DNA from 4 places in the Klebsiella planticola genome. Region 2 is predicted to be linked to each of the others. Evidence: predicted binding sites of a transcription regulator. Region 2 holds the regulator's gene; each other region holds the start of a gene.

Region 1 (4,834 bases), 1.2 Mb from region 2:
GGGATGCCAATGAGGACGGCGGTCAATGAACCAACGGCAATATCGGTAAACCAGTGGGCGCCGATCATGACCCGCGGAAAAGCGAAAACGACAAAAATAGTCAAAGCAATAGCCAAGGCCCGACGGCCAAAATAGCGCCACATGAAGGTGGCGAAAATCAGCAGCATCATGCCGTGATCGCCGGGAAAACTGTCTTTCGACGCATCTTTGGTCGGGAAGGCGACCACATCGCTTACTTTTACAATCTCGCTGAACGTGAGCGAGGGGCTGGCGCGTTTAACCGGCATCAGATGCTGCGCCAGCTGGTTAATGACTACCGCGAACAGCAGCATGACCAGACCGATAATGACGATCCGCCGGCGACCGGCGCTTTGCTCCTTCAACCAGAAGCTCAGCATCAGGCCGCCCATCGCCAGCAAAGAGCAGGCGTCAAAAGCCCGGTTATTGATGATAGCCAGCAGCCAGGCATAGGCCTGACTCTTTCCCACACCCTGGTTAAAGAAGTGGAAAATGGCGGAATCCAGCGGTAACCAGAAACCATGATTAGCGGGCAAATACCACGAAAAAAAGAGGGCAAAGCCCGCGGCGTTAAGCAGCAGGATCAGGGGAATTCGGTTTTTAATCATAACAGTTGCGAGTTGTGTAAGACGGCGGGAAACATACCCGCCTTAACTTAAACGAAGTTTCAACAAAGAGGCTTGTAACGCATTCCAGTCGGCCTCGGATTCGGTAATCAGTTCAATACGGCTGTCCGGCGGCGCAACGTTTTGGGTTTCGATATGCAGATCAAGTCCCTGACGGTTGATGCGTACCAGACCTTCCGCAATACGCATCACGCCCTTGACGCGGGCAACCGGCGCCAGACGAGCCCACTCAAGCAGGCCAATCGTATCAAAGGTTGTATCGGCATCAAAAATCCAGCCGCAGGCCTGGTAACCCTGACCGCTGTTGAGGCTCCGGCGCCAGCGCTGGTGGGCCGGCAGGCTGAGCGCGGCCAGACCTTTTTTCTGCCCGTGGCTGTGCGCATGTTCGGCACTTTCCGGCAGCGGTGTGAGATTCAGGCGCGGTAAATCCAGCAACTGCGGGTCGATATTGCCGTGGGTGGCGCCAATATGCAGACGCTCGCCCGCGTGCTCCTGCCACCAGGCGTCAAAGGCCCGTTCGCTTTCTGCCGTCATCCGGTCCGTTTTATTGCTGATAATGACATCGGCCGCCGCCAGCTGATCGCGGAAGTTGGCGTTCGCCATCACTTTACTGTCCAGCAGCTGGCGGGGATCGAGCACGCACAGGGTGGCGCGAAGATCGATCCACGGCTCGTAGACGGCGGCGGTCAGAATATCGAGAATTTGTTTGGGATGGCCGAGCCCGGTAGGCTCAATCAGCAGACGATCCGGTTTCCCCTGGCGCAGCAGGGTATTCAACCCAACCTGCATCGGCAGGCCGTTGACGCAGCACATACAGCCGCCGGGAATTTCTTTGAGTAGCGCGCCGCTATCGGCGAGCAAAGCGCCATCGATACCCACTTCGCCAAACTCATTAACCAGCACGGCCCATTTTTCATCTGCAGGCTTGTGGGCTAGCAGATGAAGAATCGAGGTCGTTTTACCGCTGCCGAGAAACCCCGTGATCAAGTTGGTTTTGGTCACATTTTCTCCAGGATACAAATGTAATGTTGTAACAGTTGGGACTATCCTGACGAAAAAAAGGGGAAAAGAGAAGGGCTACGGCGGACAGAAAAGAATTCTGTCCGCTAAAGAGCAGCAATTGTTAAATCCCGGGCACGTTGGCGATGGCCTGGCGGGCACCGACGGCAGAAAGCTGACGCCAGGCGGCGGTGATGTGATCCACAAACAGCGTATTGCGCGGCAGATCGCGACCAAAGATTTCTTCCAGTGAGAGCAGGGCGCTGACGCGTTCCTCGTCGCGGCTGCCGGCAACCAGAGCCTGAATCTTCTCGCTCAGCGGGTCGCGAACATCAATAGCCTGACCGGCATCATCTATACCGCTGACGTAGCGCATCCAGCCTGCCACCCCGAGCGCCAGCAACGGCCAGCGGCTACCGCGCTGCAGGTGAACGCGAATACCGTCAAGCATACGTTGCGGAAGCTTCTGACTACCGTCCATCGCTATCTGCCAGGTGCGATGTTTAAGCGCTGGATTACTAAAGCGTGCGATCAGGCTGTCGGCATAGTGCGTCAGATTGACGCCTTCGATAGCAAGAGTCGGGGCTTGTTCGTCAAGCATCAGCCGGCGAGCGGCGCTGCGCAGCACCTCGTCCTGCATGCAGTCACTGATATGCGCATTGCCGGCAAGGTAGCCGAGCCAGGCAAGGAAGGAGTGGCTGCCGTTGAGCATCCGCAGCTTCATCTGTTCCCACGGCAGCACATTATCGGTCATCTGGGCGCCGGCGATTTCCCACGCCGGGCGGCCCGCCACGAAGTTATCCTCAATGACCCATTGAATAAATGGCTCACAGCTGATGGCGCAAGGGTCTTCTACGCCGAGCGTGGCGCTGATTTCAGCCAGCGATTCATCGGTAGCGGCAGGCACGATACGGTCAACCATGGTGCCGGGAAAACTGACGTGTTCAGCAATCCACTGCGCCAGTTCGGGGGCGCGCTTTTCCGCCATGCCCAGAACCGCATTTTTCACCACGTGACCGTTATCAGGAATATTATCGCAGGAGAGTACCGTAAACGGCGGCAGGCCGCGTTCGCGGCGGCGAGACAGGGCTTCAACCAGTATTCCCGGCACCGACTGCGGCAGCGCGGGATGCTCCAGATCGTGAATAATGCGCGGCTGCGTCAGGTCCAGCGTGCCGCTGGCGGGATCGATGCAGTAGCCTTTCTCCGTAATGGTGAGTGAGACAATGGCCACCTGCGGTTCGCAGAATTTTTCAATGATCGCGGGCAGAGAGTCCAGCTTTGCATTCAGACATTCATGAACGGCGCCCACGACAATCGGCTGGTTGCCGTGCGCGCCTTTTTCCAGCACGGTGAACAGGTGGTCCTGCTGACGGAGCTGGCTCATCAGTCGGTCGCCGCTGAACAGGCTAATTTCGCAGATCCCCCAGTCTCCGCCGCTGGCGTTCAGCACCCGATCGGTAAGCAGGGCCTGATGAGCGCGATGAAACGCCCCGAAGCCGAAGTGCACAATGCGCGAGCGCAGCTGGCTGCGATCGTACTGAGGAAGCTGCACGCCTTCTGGCAGCGTAGCGGTAGCAATAGTTGTCATTCTTTACACACCTGATTAACCAATGATTAACAATGCCAGTGTAAAGTTATATGACAACAAATTAAATTGGTGAGCCGTATTTATACGCTTAGTGTGAGCTGGATCAATCAATTTAGCGGGATAAATTGATCCCTGTCGAGAAGCCTGTATGGTAGTCATCATTGATGTTTGTGTTATTGGTATAACAACTTTGAGAGGGCATAGCGATGGAACAAACCTGGCGTTGGTATGGACCGAACGATCCGGTGTCGCTTGATGATGTACGGCAGGCTGGCGCGACGGGTGTGGTCACTGCGCTGCACCATATTCCTAATGGTCAAGTCTGGCCGGTTGACGAAATTAAACAGCGTCAGGCGCTGCTGGCGGAAAAAGGGCTGACGTGGTCGGTCGTGGAAAGTATCCCGGTACACGAAGAGATCAAAACCCAAAGCGGGCAGTGTGCGACCTGGATAGCCAACTACCAGCAGAGCATTCGCAACCTGGCGGCCTGCGGGATTGATACCGTGTGCTATAACTTCATGCCAATTCTCGACTGGACGCGCACTGACCTTGAGTACCAACTGCCGGACGGTTCGAAAGCATTGCGTTTTGACCAAATCGCGTTTGCCGCTTTTGAGTTACATATCCTGAAGCGCCCTGGCGCCGAGGCAGATTACAGTGAAGAGGAGCAGCGCCAGGCGCAGGCTCGTTTTGCGGCGATGAGCGCAGCGGATATTGAAAAGCTGACCCGCAATATTATTGCCGGCCTGCCGGGAGCGGAAGAGGGCTATACCCTCGAACAGTTCCGCGCACGCCTGGCGGAATACGATCATATTGATAAAGCGCAGCTGCGTGAAAATATGGCCGTCTTCCTGCGCGCTATCGTGCCGGTTTGTGAAGAGGTGGGCGTGCGGCTGGCCGTTCACCCGGACGATCCGCCGCGCCCGATCCTTGGCCTGCCGCGTATCGTTTCGACCATCGAAGATATGCAGTGGCTGAAAGAGACCGTGGACAGCATCAACAACGGCTTTACGATGTGCACCGGTTCTTACGGCGTGCGTGCCGATAACGATCTGGTGAAAATGGTCGAAACCTTCGGCGACAGGATCCACTTTACCCATCTGCGTTCGACCTGCCGTGAAGAGAACCCAAAAACGTTCCACGAAGCGGCGCATTTAACCGGTGACGTTAATATGGTGGCGGTGGTGGATGCGATTCTGAGCGAAGAGCTGCGCCGCAAGCATGCGGGCGATCTGCGTCCGATTCCGTTCCGTCCGGACCATGGCCATCAGATGCTGGACGATCTGCGTAAGAAAACCAACCCGGGCTATTCGGCGATTGGTCGCCTGAAGGGGATGGCGGAAGTACGCGGCGTTGAGCTGGCGCTGAAGATGACGAAGTATCCGGAACTGCTGTAATTCTGGCCGCGGAAAAATACAAAGGACAGCCTCTGGCTGTCCTTTTTGGTCTTACTGCCCGGCCGATGCGACGGGGGGGCTGGACAGGGCGTTTCCACCCTTATCCGACATGACGCGATCTTAGTCCGCGCGACCCATATAGCGGCTTTCTTCGATATGGATACGAATTTTCTCGCCGGTGGTCAGGTATTCCGGAACCTGAA
Region 2 (4,834 bases):
GCGCAGTTTGACCTGTTCAGCGACATCCGCGGTATGGGGCTGTTGATTGGCGCGGAGCTTAAGCCGCAGTATAAAGGCCGGGCACGCGATTTTCTCTATGCCGCGGCAGATGCGGGCGTGATGGTGCTGAATGCCGGGCCGGATGTGATGCGCTTTGTCCCTTCGCTGGTCATCGACGAGAAGGATATTGCTGAAGGCATGGCCCGCTTTGCCCAGGCGATAAAGCAGGTTCTTAACGCTTAATCGCGCGTAGCCAGATACCGTGATGCGGGCGCTGACGCCATGCCACCGAGGAGATGGTGTGCATGGTGTTCAGATGGTCGAGGATCCGCTGCAGATGTTGCTCCATTGTACTCAACGGGCCCCGGCTCACCTCCACATCCTGCGACTCCATAATATTCACATCGCCAGCGCTGCCGGGACCGTCGGAGTCCAGCCGCTGTTGACAGCGCTGGAGCGCAATCTCACAGGATTCCAGGTAACGCCGGGCCAGCTCCGGCGTCAGCATATTGTGCTCGCGGGCGAGGGTGGTCATGGCGTTGATATGCTCAACAATAAACTGGCTGTGGGTGACCCACAGTTTCATATCATCAAGATAATGTGTGTTAAAACCGGGTTCCTGCATGGCCTGATTCAGCGAGTTATACAGCGAGTTATGTGCCTGATTGACGCGCATCCGGCGATAGGCCAGCGCCGGGGCCTGATGATCGTCGCTGAGAATTAGCCTGATCGCTTCCTGATCGGCTTCCAGCGCGTCGTGAGCGTTTTTACGCAGTAGCCCGCTTTGCCATTGCGGCCATAGCCAGACCATGCCGCCAAAGGCGATAAGGCAGCCGATAAGCGTATCGATAAGCCTGGCGACAATATACTGCTCGCCGTTGAGCGTCAGAAGCTGCAGGGTATACACCGCCGTCACGGTAAAGCCAACCATCGCCCAGCCATAATGCTTGCGAATAATCAGGTAGCTCAGCAGCGTGACGAGCAGCATCGCGGAGAGCGTATAACCCTCCGGGACGTGAAAGTGCAGCGCCAGGCCGGCGATAGCCAGACCGGCAAGTGTACCTGCCGCCCGATGGACGATACGTACCCGCGTCGCGCCGTAGCCGTTTTGGGTCACAAAAAGCACCGTCATCAGGATCCAGTAAGGCTTGGGAAGGTTCAGGGCGCTTCCCATCAGGCTCGCGGCCGTTAGCATCACGCAGATACGCGCAGCGTTACGTAGCGCCGGCGATTTTAATGAGAGATAGCTCTTTAGCGCGGGCAGCAGCGGCAGACGGCGCTCTTTATCCGCCATCAGGTTGCGAGCATACAGCGGGCGCTGGGTACGCAGCACCCGGGCTATTCGGCTGAAGTGCCAGGCGCAGAACTGCCCTACCGGGTTGTCCGGATGCTGCCAGGCGATTTTCTCCAGCGCGCCGATTTGCTTATCCATATGAAAGCGTTGCGGGTAGCGGTGGTAGAGAATGTCATCGGCCAGCACCCGCAGGCGTGCGGCAACGGTTTGTGCGTTCCAGCGGATCACCGCCTCGGCATGGCTGCGCTCTACCAGTTTTTGTACTTCTTCGGGTTGGTGCAGGCTGACGGAGATATGTTCCTGCAAATCCAGCGCCATCTGAAATGCCCGCAGCAGGCGCTTGTGGTCATTGCGCTAGTTCGCCGCCAGCATATGCATCTGCTGGTAGCATTGGGTGATCAGGTCCACCACCTTCTGCTGGCGCGTGAGCAGCGGCGGCAGTGAAGTGGTGGGATCGATATGCTGGGTCAGCAGGCTGTATTTGGCTTCGCAGTAGTTAGCCAGCTCGCGATAAAGCAGGCTCAGCGATTCGCGCAGCGGCTGCTCGCGCCATAGCCAAAACCAGAACCAGTTAAACAGGCCGTACCACAGCGTCCCGAGGGCGTAGATCAGCAGTGGCTCCCAGACGGGCATGTTCCCGGCAAGGCTCAGGGTAAAGATTGCGGCAATTAACGACGCGGGCAGAAGCCTGGCGTGCAGAGAGCTGATCTCCGCCGTTACGCCCAGCAGTAGCGCCAGGCCGCTGAGAATCAAGGGCAGCGGGATATCCTGCTGAAGAAGAAGCTGGACCACCAGGCTACAGCCGGCAAACAGCGAGCCGCCAATAATCAGACGTTTAAAAAAGCGTTTGTGCGGCGTATCCAGACCGGCGACGTTACAGCAGGCGGGCACCAGCGAAAACAGCAGACCTTGCTGTAAGTGACCGAGGAGGAGACCGATTGCGACAGGCAAACACAACACCAGCGTTTGCCGCAGTGCATAGTTGACTTCCGGGTGGTAAATCAGCCTGCGCCACATAGAGGGAAAACAAAAACGGCGTGTTGCGCAAGCAACACGCCGTTTTATCGACTTAACGCGTACCGTATACGACGATAGTTTTACCGTGTGCGGAGATCAGGTTCTGATCTTCCAGCATCTTCAGGATACGGCCAACGGTCTCGCGGGAACAGCCAACGATCTGACCAATTTCCTGACGGGTAATTTTAATTTGCATACCATCAGGGTGGGTCATCGCATCCGGCTGTTTTGCCAGGTTCAACAGCGTCTGAGCGATGCGCCCGGTGACGTCGAGGAAGGCAAGGTTACCCACTTTTTCTGAGGTCACCTGCAGACGGCGAGCCATCTGCGACGACAGGCGCATCAGGATATCCGGGTTAACCTGAATGAGCTGACGGAATTTTTTGTAGGAGATTTCGGCCACTTCACATGCGGTTTTCGCACGTACCCAGGCGCTACGCTCCTGGCCTTCTTCAAACAAGCCTAATTCACCGATGAAATCGCCCTGGTTGAGGTAAGAGAGGATCATCTCTTTACCTTCTTCATCCTTGATGAGCACAGCCACAGAGCCTTTGACGATGTAGTACAACGTTTCTGCTTTTTCACCCTGGTGGATCAGCGTGCTTTTAGATGGGTACTTATGAATGTGGCAATGAGACAAGAACCATTCGAGGGTAGGGTCTGTTTGCGGTTTGCCAAGCACCATGCGCGGTTATCCTCTGTTATAAGCTATCTCCGGGTGCCGACACTACACGGCATCCGGGCATGCAATCGTATTGTTTCCCTATGCCTGGGAAACGGCTGGTGAGTTTTCTTCAGCCTGTAATGTGAACTCCTCTGCATACATGCAGTACATCAATGTAATACTGTAGCATCCCGACTGTTTTAGCATAGCTTTTGCCGCATGTCTCCTGGTGTCTCGCTTCAGCATGATGCAGGTCGCCTTCCGTTGCGAGAATTGTTATGTACGCGTAATCTGTCAGGAAAATTGCAACCTCGGAGTTAAATTTTATGCAAGCTCGTGTGAAATGGGTTGAAGGGTTAACCTTCATCGGAGAGTCGGCGTCAGGTCACCAGATTCTGATGGACGGCAACTCCGGAGATAAAGCGCCAAGCCCAATGGAGATGGTGCTGATGGCGGCGGGCGGATGTAGCGCGATCGATGTCGTGTCTATTTTGCAGAAAGGTCGTCACAACGTGACCAACTGTGAAGTCAAGCTGACGTCTGAACGTCGGGAAGAGGCGCCGCGCCTGTTTACCCATATCAACATGCATTTTATCGTCACCGGTAAGGAGCTGAAAGAGGCGGCCGTTTCCCGTGCGGTGGATCTGTCGGCGGAGAAATACTGCTCGGTGGCGCTGATGCTGCAAAAAGCGGTGAATATCACCCACACCTATGAAGTGGTGGAAGGCTAAGCAGCCTTCCCGGAGAGCGGCGCAAACGCCTTATCCGGGAGCCGTGAGTGAAGGACGAAAACCCCGCTTAGCGCCAGGCGCTCGGGGTTTTTTAACGTGGTTAACTGATTTTCTTCCCTTCCATCAGCCGTTCGACTAGCGGCGTCATGATGAGCTCCATCGCCAGCCCCATTTTCCCGCCAGGCACCACCAGCGTATTGATATGCGAGATAAACGACCCCTGCAGCATCGCCAGCAGCCAGGGGAAATCGATATCCTGCAGGTTGCGGAAATGGATCACCACAAAGCTTTCATCCAATGACGGAATGCCCTTCGCCGCAAACGGGTTGGAGGTGTCGACAGTGGGGACGCGCTGGAAGTTGATATGGGTGCGCGAAAACTGCGGCGTAATGAAGTTGATATAGTCTTCCATTGAACGGACCACGGAATCCATCACCGCTTCACGGGAGTGGCCGCGTTCACTGGTATCGCGGATGAGCTTCTGAATCCATTCCAGGTTGACGATAGGCACCACGCCGACCAGCAGGTCGACATTCTGCGCGACGTTATACTGCGGCGTAACAACCCCGCCGTGCAGCCCTTCATAAAACAGGACATCGGTCGGTTCCGGTAGCGGTTGCCACGGTGTGAATGTGCCCGGCACCTGATTCCACGGCACCGCCTCATCATAGGTATGCAAATACTTGCGCGACTGACCGCTACCGTTACGCCCGTACTCAAGGAAGGTGTTTTCCAACAGACCGAAGTCGTTGGCTTCCGGACCGAAGTAGCTGATGTGTTTCCCCTGATCGCGCGCTTTGCGGATCGCCATGTCCATTTCCGGGCGGGTATAGCGATGGAAGCTGTCGCCTTCCACCTCAGCGGCACGCAGGTTTAGCTGTGCGAAAATTTTACGAAAGGCGAGGCTGGTGGTCGTGGTTCCCGCGCCGCTGGAGCCCGTGACGGCAATCACCGGATGTTTGGCAGACATAACAACTCCCAGATTAAACGATGTGTGGCGCCGCCTTAGCCGTGAAACTGCTTGCGGGGCATGATGTTGACCGTCTCGTGCAGTTCTGACCACACCAGTACGGCTTCTCCGCTTTTCAATTGCTGTTTGACGTCGGCGACTTTATCCGCCAGCGAGCG
Region 3 (4,834 bases), 1.3 Mb from region 2:
TCATTGCTGCGTAGCGCCGCGTAATAAGCCGCGATGCCTTCCAGCGCGTGGCGGGTTTCCAGCAGATCAAATTGGGATTCAGGGTGATCGGACAGTAGCTCGACCAGCGGGTCGCTGAAGCTCTGCCACAGGCTGCTCTGTACAAAAGTTCCACCGCCCTGGCGACGAAGCAACAAGCCCTTGGCTTCGAGGCGTTGAATCGCCTCACGCAGCGAGGGGCGGGAAACGTCGAACTGTTTGGCCAGTTCGCGTTCAGGCGGGAGTTTTTCACCGGGGCGTAAGGTCCCCTCAAGGATTAAAAACTCAAGCTGCTGCTCTATCACATCAGATAGTTTTGGTTGGCGGATTTTGCTGTAGGCCATATTCCCTGTCTCTGCCATTAGCCCGTAGTCAATTGGTCTTACCAATTCGCAGTTCGTAGCGGTAAAGTAACAAAGTATTCACCTTCTGTCCATACAGGTTTTGATTGAAATCAGGAAACCACGCACATTTTAACAACCTTACAGAAATAACATTTCAGAATTGTAACTTCACACAAATGATGTGTTTACCCCATAAGAGGTAGCGTTAACGTTTATGAAACGAAAAATTAGGCTATCTGAACCGATTCAACTCAGCAAAACTCAATTAATTATTCATAAATAGTGAATATTCAGCCACCTCGGGCGAATTGCTTTCACCGGCCTGCTATTTACAAATGGTTTCTTTTTGCTCGCTTCGTCATCATCCCTTCATAAAGCAGGTGCATTCACCCGCGCTTATCACTATTCTCGGTGAGACGAAAGGCCTTTTGGTGTTTTTATGTTTCGCCTTCCGTAAAGAAATCAATACGAAAACGGAATTTCGCAATTACACCACACAACAATATGTAAGCTGAATCAATCAGGACAGAGCTGACCAAAACGCCCTTGAATTTAGATAGCTATGCTATCTGGCAGGGACAGACAACGAAGCAGTAGCCTGAAGGACGACGCGTATAAACATAATAACCACACACGAGGTTTCATGATGGAAGGTCAACAGCATGGCGATCGGCTCAAGCGCGGCCTGAAAAACCGCCATATTCAGCTTATTGCTCTGGGCGGCGCTATCGGCACCGGCCTGTTTCTGGGCAGTGCATCCGTTATTCAGTCCGCCGGCCCCGGGATTATTCTGGGCTATGCGATCGCCGGTTTTATCGCCTTCCTGATCATGCGTCAGCTGGGTGAGATGGTCGTAGAAGAGCCGGTGGCAGGTTCATTCAGTCATTTTGCGTATAAATACTGGGGCGGTTTTGCCGGCTTTGCTTCCGGTTGGAACTACTGGGTACTGTACGTTCTGGTGGCCATGGCCGAGTTGACCGCCGTCGGGAAATATATTCAGTTCTGGTGGCCCGAAATCCCAACCTGGGTGTCCGCCGCGGTGTTCTTTATTGCCATCAATGCTATTAACCTGACCAACGTGAAAGTGTTTGGTGAAATGGAGTTCTGGTTCGCCATTATTAAAGTGGTGGCCGTTGTGGCGATGATTCTGTTTGGCGGCTGGCTGCTGTTCAGCGGCAACGGCGGCCCGCAGGCAACCGTACGCAACCTGTGGGACCAGGGCGGGTTCCTGCCGCATGGCTTCACCGGGCTGGTGATGATGATGGCGATTATCATGTTCTCATTTGGTGGTCTGGAGCTGGTCGGGATCACGGCTGCTGAAGCGGATAATCCGGAACAGAGCATCCCAAAAGCCACCAACCAGGTTATCTACCGTATCCTGATTTTCTATGTGGGCTCGCTGGCCGTTCTGCTTTCACTGCTGCCGTGGACGCGCGTCACCGCAGACACCAGTCCGTTTGTACTGATCTTCCACGAGCTGGGTGATACCTTTGTGGCCAACGCCCTGAACGTCGTGGTGCTGACCGCTGCGCTGTCCGTGTATAACAGCTGCGTATACTGCAACAGCCGCATGTTGTTCGGCCTGGCCCAGCAGGGGAACGCCCCGAAAGCGCTGATGAGCGTTGATAAGCGCGGCGTGCCGGTCAATACCATTCTGGTCTCTGCCGTGGTCACCGCGCTGTGCGTCCTGATTAACTACTTCGCACCGGAGTCGGCCTTTGGCCTGCTCATGGCGCTGGTGGTCTCCGCGCTGGTGATTAACTGGGCGATGATTAGCCTGGCGCATATGAAGTTCCGTCGCGCTAAGCAGCAGCAGGGCGTGGTTTCACGCTTCCCGGCGCTGTTTTACCCGGTCGGCAACTGGGTCTGCCTGCTGTTCATGGTGGCGGTGCTGGTGATTATGCTGATGACGCCGGGCATGGCGATTTCCGTTTACCTGATCCCGGTATGGATTGCGATTCTGGGTATCGGCTATCTGTTTAAACAGAAAAGCGCCAGCGCACTAAAAGCACAATAATACATCTCCCTATTCTGTGCCCGTCCCGTCATGGCGGGCACAGAGCATTGTTATCTGGTTCACACTTTCCCTTCCACAGTCGTTTTATCCATATCGTCGACCTGATACTGCAACGCATTTATCGGTGATTGCGCAAATAATTCTCTCCATACCGCAACGGGGAGATCTCCAGATGGCAGGCAATAAACTTTCAGTGAGAGAAAAGATTGGCTATGGGATGGGCGATGCCGGATGCAACATCATATTTGGCGCCATCATGCTGTTTGTTAACTACTTTTACACCGATATTTTTGGCCTCGCGCCAGCGTTAGTGGGCGTTTTGTTACTCTCCGTACGCGTCATCGATGCTGTGACCGACCCAATCATGGGCGCCATGGCCGATCGTACGCGCAGTAAATATGGCCGCTTCCGTCCATGGCTGCTGTGGATGGCCTTCCCCTACGCGCTGTTCAGCGTCCTGATGTTCACCACGCCGGAATGGACCTATCACAGCAAAGTTATCTATGCCTTCGTCACCTACTTCCTGCTCTCGCTGACCTATACCGCGATTAACATTCCCTACTGCTCGTTAGGCAGCGTGATTACTAACGATCCGCAGGAGCGCGTCGCCTGCCAGTCGTATCGTTTTGTTATGGTCGGTATCGCCACGCTGCTGCTGTCGCTGACGCTGCTGCCGATGGCCGACTGGTTCGGTGGCGCTGATAAAGCCAAAGGTTATCAGATGGCGATGACCGTACTGGCTGCAATTGGTATGTGTATGTTTTTATTCTGCTTTGCCACCGTCCGTGAACGCGTGCGCCCGGCGGTGCAGACCCATGATGAACTGAAGCAAGACTTTAAGGACGTCTGGAAAAACGATCAGTGGGTTCGCATCCTGCTGTTAACGCTGTGCAACGTCTGCCCCGGGTTTATCCGCATGGCCGCCACCATGTACTACGTGACCTGGGTCATGCAGCAAAGCACCCACTTTGCGACGCTGTTTATCAGCCTCGGCGTCGTCGGGATGATGATCGGCAGTATGCTGGCAAAAGTACTGACCGATCGCTGGTGTAAGCTGCAGGTCTTCTTCTGGACCAATATCGCCCTGGCGATTTTCTCCTGCGCGTTCTACTTCTTCGACCCACATGCCACCATGATGATTATGGCGCTCTACTTCCTGCTCAACATCCTGCATCAGATCCCGTCTCCGCTGCACTGGTCCCTGATGGCTGACGTCGATGATTACGGCGAGTGGAAAACCGGCAAACGCATCACCGGGATCAGCTTCTCCGGTAATCTTTTCTTCCTGAAAGTCGGGCTGGCGGTAGCGGGCGCGATGGTCGGTTTCCTGCTCTCCTGGTACGGTTACGATGCCGGTGCTAAAGAGCAGAGCGCCTCGGCGGTAAACGGTATCGTGCTGCTGTTCAGCATCATTCCGGGTATTGGCTACCTGATTACCGCAGGCGTCGTACGGATGCTGAAGGTCAACCGCGAGTTTATGTGCCAAATCCAGGCGGACCTGGAAAAACGTCGCGCTAACTATGAGGAACTCAATACCTGGCAGGATCTCAAAACCAGTGAACACATAAGGAAAGCTTGATGAGCAACTGGCCTAATCCGTTTATTGAACAACGCGCGGACCCCTATATTCTGCGCCATCAGGATCACTACTATTTTATCGCCTCGGTCCCGGAATATGACCGGCTGGAGATTCGTCGCGCGGCGACGCTGGAAGGCCTGCGCGAAGCGCCGCCGGTGGTGGTCTGGCGTAAACCGGAGAGCGGCCCGATGAGCCAGCTCATCTGGGCACCGGAACTGCATGAAATTGACGGGAAATGGTATATCTATTTTGCCGCCGCTCACACCCACGACCTGGACCAACTCGGGATGTTCCAGCACCGGATGTTTGTCCTCGAATGTGCCGACAGCGACCCGCTCAGCGGCCAGTGGGTTGAAAAAGGTCAGGTAAAAACGCCCTTCGATACCTTTGCGCTGGATGCCACCACCTTTCAGCATCAGGGCAGGCGGTGGTATCTGTGGGCGCAGAAAGCCCCACATATTGCAGGCAATTCCAACCTCTATCTGGCGGAGCTGGCAAACCCGTGGACGCTAAAAGGTGAGCCTGTAATGCTGAGCAAACCGGAGTTTGACTGGGAATGTCGTGGTTTTCGGGTCAATGAAGGCCCGGCGGTTCTGGTTCACGGGGAGCAGCTGTTTGTCAGCTATTCCGCCAGCGCGACCGATGAAAACTACTGCATGGGACTCTTGTGGATAGACCTGCTGGCCGACCCGCTGCGCCCGGAGAACTGGCATAAATCGCCGGAGCCCGTATTTCGCACCAGCGATGAGAATCATCAGTATGGCCCCGGCCACAACGGTTTTACGCAAACGCCGGAAGGGGAAGATGTGCTGGTCTACCATGCGCGGAACTATACCGGGATTGAAGGCGATCCGCTGTACGATCCGAATCGCCATA
Region 4 (4,834 bases), 560 kb from region 2:
TACCAGCTGCGCAAACAGCAGCTCGGCCATGTTATTAGCCTGCGCATCGCCGCGGGCGCTCTCCTGCTCCAGCTGAGTAATCACCTGGCGAACCTGGGCCATACCAGAACTGCCGATCCGCCAGTGCGGCATCCACGACGTCCCAAACAAACCGGGAATATGGGTCGCCCAGTCAAAGTTAAGCCGCAGACGATCCGGGCAATAGATGACGTTTTGCAGAACTAAATCATTCACCGAGGCGTAGGAGTGTTTGTCTTCGGCGCGAATATAAAACAGATCGCCACGGGTAATGCGCCATGGGCGATCGTTCAGGACATGCAGGCCATTTCCCCGCCATACCAGCACCAGTTCGCAGAACTCGTGGGTATGCTCGGCGAAGACATTTTGCGGATAACGGTCGGCAACCGCTACCGCCTGAGAAGGAGAGGCAAAAAACTCATCTTTGCGCAGAATCAGCTGACCAGCCACTACCAGAACTCCACCGCCAATAACGGTTTATTATTCGCGTTTTTGCTCGCTAAAACGTTGACTGCTCTCGCGTTACTGAAGAATGGCGTCCCGTCCCTGGCGAATATCGCGCGGCGACCAGGAAAACTCGCGGCGAAAAAGCGTCGAAAAGTGGTTACTGTCGCCGAAACCGCAGCGATAGGCGATATCCGTGATGCTCTCATCGCTATGGCGTAGCAGGTGACGCGCCTTCATCAGTCGCACCCGATTGAGGTAGCGCTGTGGCGTCAGGCCGGTCTGTTGCTTCAACTGGCGATGTAACGTTCTCAGCGACAGGGAAAACTTAGCCGCCACCTCCTCCCAACAGACCTCCTCGGCGAAGTGATCTTCCAGCCAGGCCATCAGCTGATTCAGCCGCGCTTCGTTGCCGACCGCCCCTTCCGCGAGGCTGCTTTTACGCAGCAGGACCAGCAGTTGCATAAAGAGAATCTCCCGTCCGGCGAGCGTATGCATATCCGGTTCGAGACCGATATCTTCCATTTGTCCGACGATCTGCCGTACCTGCTGCAGCACGGTCTGGTTCACCCGCCAGTGAGAAAGGTAATTTCCCTCTTGCTCCTGCGGTAACAGCTGATTGACGCCATTCAGAAAGCGAAAGGCATCCGGCGCGCGGTAGAGCACGTTCGTCAGGCATAAATTGTCCGTATGTTCATAGAGATGACGATCGTGATCGCGAATAAAGCACACCGAACCGCCGCTGATGGTATAGGGCTGGCCGTTAAACACATGAATCCCCGTACCGTGCTCAACGATGACGATTTCATGGAAATCGTGATGATGTTCCGGGAACGCCGCCTGAGGGAGACGTGGCTCAATGGCCACAGCAGAAGTCCCGGACTTAAAGAAATCCACGCTGTGCAAGATGGTCATAACGGCGCCCTCGAAATGAGAAATGTTATCAATCAGTGTCACAAATAGTAATTAAGGGTCCGCAATCCGGCCTTCAATTTTTGACCGCAAAATTCGTAAAACCTGCCGCTTTTTCAAGAAACAGCCGGAAAGATCGGGAACTGCGGACAACATCACATCCTCTTCCCTGACGCTCATGAAGAGAAACTGTGACCTCCCTCACGGTCATCTTTGCTTTCTTGCCAGCCGCCTGTTTTCCCTGTCAGTGGCAAGAAGGTGCGCGATTCACGACTTTTTTAGACTGCTGACAATGATTTTTACAAGGATCTCCCCATGAGCTTTCGTCATTGTGTAGCCGTTGATTTAGGCGCCTCCAGCGGGCGGGTGATGCTTGCCAGCTATGAATGCGGGCCGCGTACGCTAACGCTGCGCGAAATACACCGCTTTACCAATAGCCTGCAAAAGGTGGATGGCTACGACTGCTGGGATGTCGACCGTCTGGAAGGCGAAATTCGCCGCGGGCTGGTGAAGGTCTGCGAGCAGGGTATCCTCATCGACAGTATCGGTATTGATACCTGGGGCGTGGATTATGTCCTGCTGGATAAGCACGGCGAACGCGTGGGCCTGCCGGTCTCCTATCGTGACTCACGTACCCATGGCCTGATGCACCATGCCGAAGAGCAGATAGGCCGCGCCGAGATCTACCACCGTAGCGGCATTCAGTTTATGTCCTTCAATACCCTTTACCAGCTCCGCGCGCTGGTTGAACAGCAGCCGGAGCTGGTCAGCCAGGTTTCGCATGCGCTGCTGATCCCTGACTATTTCAGCTTTCGCCTCACCGGCAATCTGAACTGGGAATACACCAACGCCACCACCACCCAGTTGATCAATATTAACAGCGATAGCTGGGATGAAGAGCTGTTGAACTGGAGCGGAGCGCCGCGCGAATGGTTCGGTACGCCGACGCATCCCGGTAACGTGATCGGTCACTGGATATGCCCGCAGGGCAACGCCATTCCGGTGGTGGCCGTCGCCAGCCACGATACCGCCAGCGCGGTGATCGCCGCGCCGTTGGCCAGCAAAAACGCCGCGTATCTCTCTTCCGGCACCTGGTCGCTGATGGGCTTTGAAAGCAAAACTCCCTACACCGGCAGCGACGCGCTGCAGGCGAATATCACCAATGAAGGTGGCGCCGAAGGGCGCTATCGGGTGCTGAAAAATATCATGGGCCTCTGGCTGCTACAGCGGGTGCTGAAAGAACAAAACATCAGCGACCTGTCGGCGCTGATCGCCCGTACCGCTCCTCTTCCGGCCTGCCGTTTCGTCATTGACTGCAACGACGAACGCTTTATCAATCCGGCCAATATGAGCGCCGAAATTCAGTCCGCCTGTCGCGAGTCCGGGCAGCCGGTTCCCGGCGATGACGCCGAACTGGCGCGCTGTATTTTCGACAGCCTGGCCCTGCTCTACGCCCGCGTACTCCGCGAACTGGCCCAACTCCGCGGCCAGCCGTTCAGCCAGCTGCATATTGTCGGCGGCGGCTGCCAGAACGCGCTGCTTAATCAGCTGTGCGCCGACGCCTGCGGCATCACGGTGGTTGCCGGGCCCGTAGAGGCCTCTACGCTGGGCAATATCGGCATCCAACTGATGACCCTGGACGAATTGAATAACGTCGACGATTTCCGTCAGGTGGTATGCCGCAATGCCGCGCTTACCACCTTTACCCCCAATCCTGAACATGAAATTGCCCGTTTCGTGGCGCAGTTTCAGCCACAACAGACTAAGGAGCTTTGCGCATGACCACTCAACTTGAACAAGCCTGGGATATTGCTAAACAGCGCTACGCTGCCGTTGGCGTGGATGTCGAGGAGGCCCTGCGTCAACTGGACCGGCTACCCGTTTCGATGCACTGCTGGCAGGGCGATGACGTCGCCGGCTTCGAAAACCCGGAAGGGAGCTTAACGGGCGGGATTCAGGCCACGGGGAACTATCCGGGCAAAGCCCGGAACGCTGGCGAGCTGCGCGCCGACCTTGAGCAGGCGCTGAGCCTGATTCCGGGGCCGAAACGCCTGAATCTGCACGCGCTCTATCTGGAATCAGACACGCCGGTGGCGCGCAATGAAATCAAACCACAACACTTCCGCAACTGGGTTGAGTGGGCCAAAACCAATAAGCTGGGGCTGGATTTTAACCCCTCCTGTTTCTCCCACCCGCTGAGCGCCGATGGTTTTACTCTGTCGCACGCCAACGACGAAATCCGCCAGTTCTGGATCGATCACTGTAAAGCCAGCCGCCGTATCTCGGCCTGGTTCGGCGAGCAGCTGGGCACCCCGTCGGTGATGAATATCTGGATCCCGGACGGCATGAAAGATATTACCGTTGACCGCTTTGCCCCGCGCCAGCGTCTGCTCAATGCGCTCGATGAGGTCATCAGCGAAAAACTCGACCCGGCGCATCATATCGATGCCGTAGAGAGCAAACTGTTCGGTATCGGCGCGGAAAGCTACACCGTCGGCTCCAACGAGTTCTACATGGGATACGCCACCAGCCGCCAGACCGCGCTGTGCCTCGATGCCGGCCACTTCCACCCGACGGAAGTCATCTCCGACAAAATCTCCGCCGCCATGCTGTATATCCCTCGGCTGCTGCTGCACGTCAGCCGTCCGGTGCGCTGGGACAGTGACCACGTCGTGCTGCTGGATGACGAAACCCAGGCGATCGCCAGCGAAATCATCCGTCACAACCTGTTCGACCGCGTGCACATCGGTCTCGATTTCTTCGACGCCTCGATTAACCGCATCGCGGCGTGGGTGATTGGCACCCGCAACATGAAGAAAGCGCTGCTGCGCGCCCTGCTGGAACCGACGGAACAGCTGCGCCAGCTGGAAGCTGACGGTGACTACACCGCCCGTCTGGCTCTGCTGGAAGAGCAGAAGTGCCTGCCATGGCAGGCCGCCTGGGAGATGTACTGCCAGCGTCATGATACCCCGGCCGGTAGCCAGTGGCTGGATAGCGTGCGGGCTTACGAAAAAGCGGTTCTGAACCAGCGCAGATAATGCCGGATTTTCCCCGGGTCGCGGCTGACGCCTTACCCGGGCTACGGATCGGCGAATTCTGCTCATCCGGATAAGCCGTTTACGACGCCATCACAGGACCTACGGCAGATAAACACCCTATTTACGGTGAGGGCAATTCCCGCACCAAATGAACAGGAATACAAGACTATGCAGAACATCATCAACGCCTGGTTCGTCCAGGGCATGATTAAAGCCACCTCCGATGCCTGGCTGAAGGGCTGGGACGAGCGTAACGGCGGTAACCTGACGCTGCGCCTCGACGAAGCGGATATCGAACCGTTCGCGGCCGATTTTCACGCTAAGCCGCGCTACATCGCCCTCAGTCAGCCGATGCCCACGCTGGCGAACCAGCCGTTTATCGTCACCGGCTCCGGCAAATTTTTCCGCAACGTCCAGCTCGA

Evidence for each region. Region 2 encodes CRP, which controls carbon source genes, mostly activating them, when cyclic AMP is high. Its sites were predicted from a motif close to ATGTGANNNNNNTCACAT; they were not measured.
Region 1: a site for CRP is predicted at 3,326-3,343, ahead of uxuA (mannonate dehydratase). Genes of this name have one in related genera too.
Region 3: a site for CRP is predicted at 2,427-2,444, ahead of MC50_RS12710 (glycoside-pentoside-hexuronide (GPH):cation symporter). Genes of this name have one in related genera too.
Region 4: a site for CRP is predicted at 1,518-1,535, ahead of rhaB (rhamnulokinase). Genes of this name have one in related genera too.

What each region holds. Positions count from the first base shown of each region.
Region 1 is NZ_CP026047.1:88,125-92,958, reverse strand. Features, by position in the region: gene MC50_RS00400 (phosphatase PAP2 family protein) at 1-626, opposite strand, end outside; gene MC50_RS00395 (CobW family GTP-binding protein) at 669-1,646, opposite strand; gene MC50_RS00390 (mannitol dehydrogenase family protein) at 1,768-3,234, opposite strand; gene uxuA (mannonate dehydratase) at 3,441-4,631, shown strand; gene yeiP (elongation factor P-like protein YeiP) at 4,752-4,834, opposite strand, start outside.
Region 2 is NZ_CP026047.1:1,274,591-1,279,424, reverse strand. Features, by position in the region: gene argD (bifunctional acetylornithine/succinyldiaminopimelate transaminase) at 1-243, shown strand, start outside; partial or broken gene MC50_RS06295 (YccS/YhfK family putative transporter) at 233-2,311, opposite strand; gene crp (cAMP-activated global transcriptional regulator CRP) at 2,364-2,996, opposite strand; gene MC50_RS06285 (OsmC family protein) at 3,302-3,706, shown strand; gene MC50_RS06280 (phosphoribulokinase) at 3,807-4,676, opposite strand; gene MC50_RS06275 (YheU family protein) at 4,712-4,834, opposite strand, start outside.
Region 3 is NZ_CP026047.1:2,622,599-2,627,432, reverse strand. Features, by position in the region: gene pdhR (pyruvate dehydrogenase complex transcriptional repressor PdhR) at 1-362, opposite strand, end outside; gene aroP (aromatic amino acid transporter AroP) at 1,006-2,379, shown strand; gene MC50_RS12710 (glycoside-pentoside-hexuronide (GPH):cation symporter) at 2,552-3,958, shown strand; gene MC50_RS12705 (glycoside hydrolase family 43 protein) at 3,958-4,834, shown strand, end outside.
Region 4 is NZ_CP026047.1:1,838,351-1,843,184, reverse strand. Features, by position in the region: gene rhaR (HTH-type transcriptional activator RhaR) at 1-468, opposite strand, end outside; gene rhaS (HTH-type transcriptional activator RhaS) at 541-1,377, opposite strand; gene rhaB (rhamnulokinase) at 1,690-3,156, shown strand; gene rhaA (L-rhamnose isomerase) at 3,153-4,412, shown strand; gene rhaD (rhamnulose-1-phosphate aldolase) at 4,581-4,834, shown strand, end outside.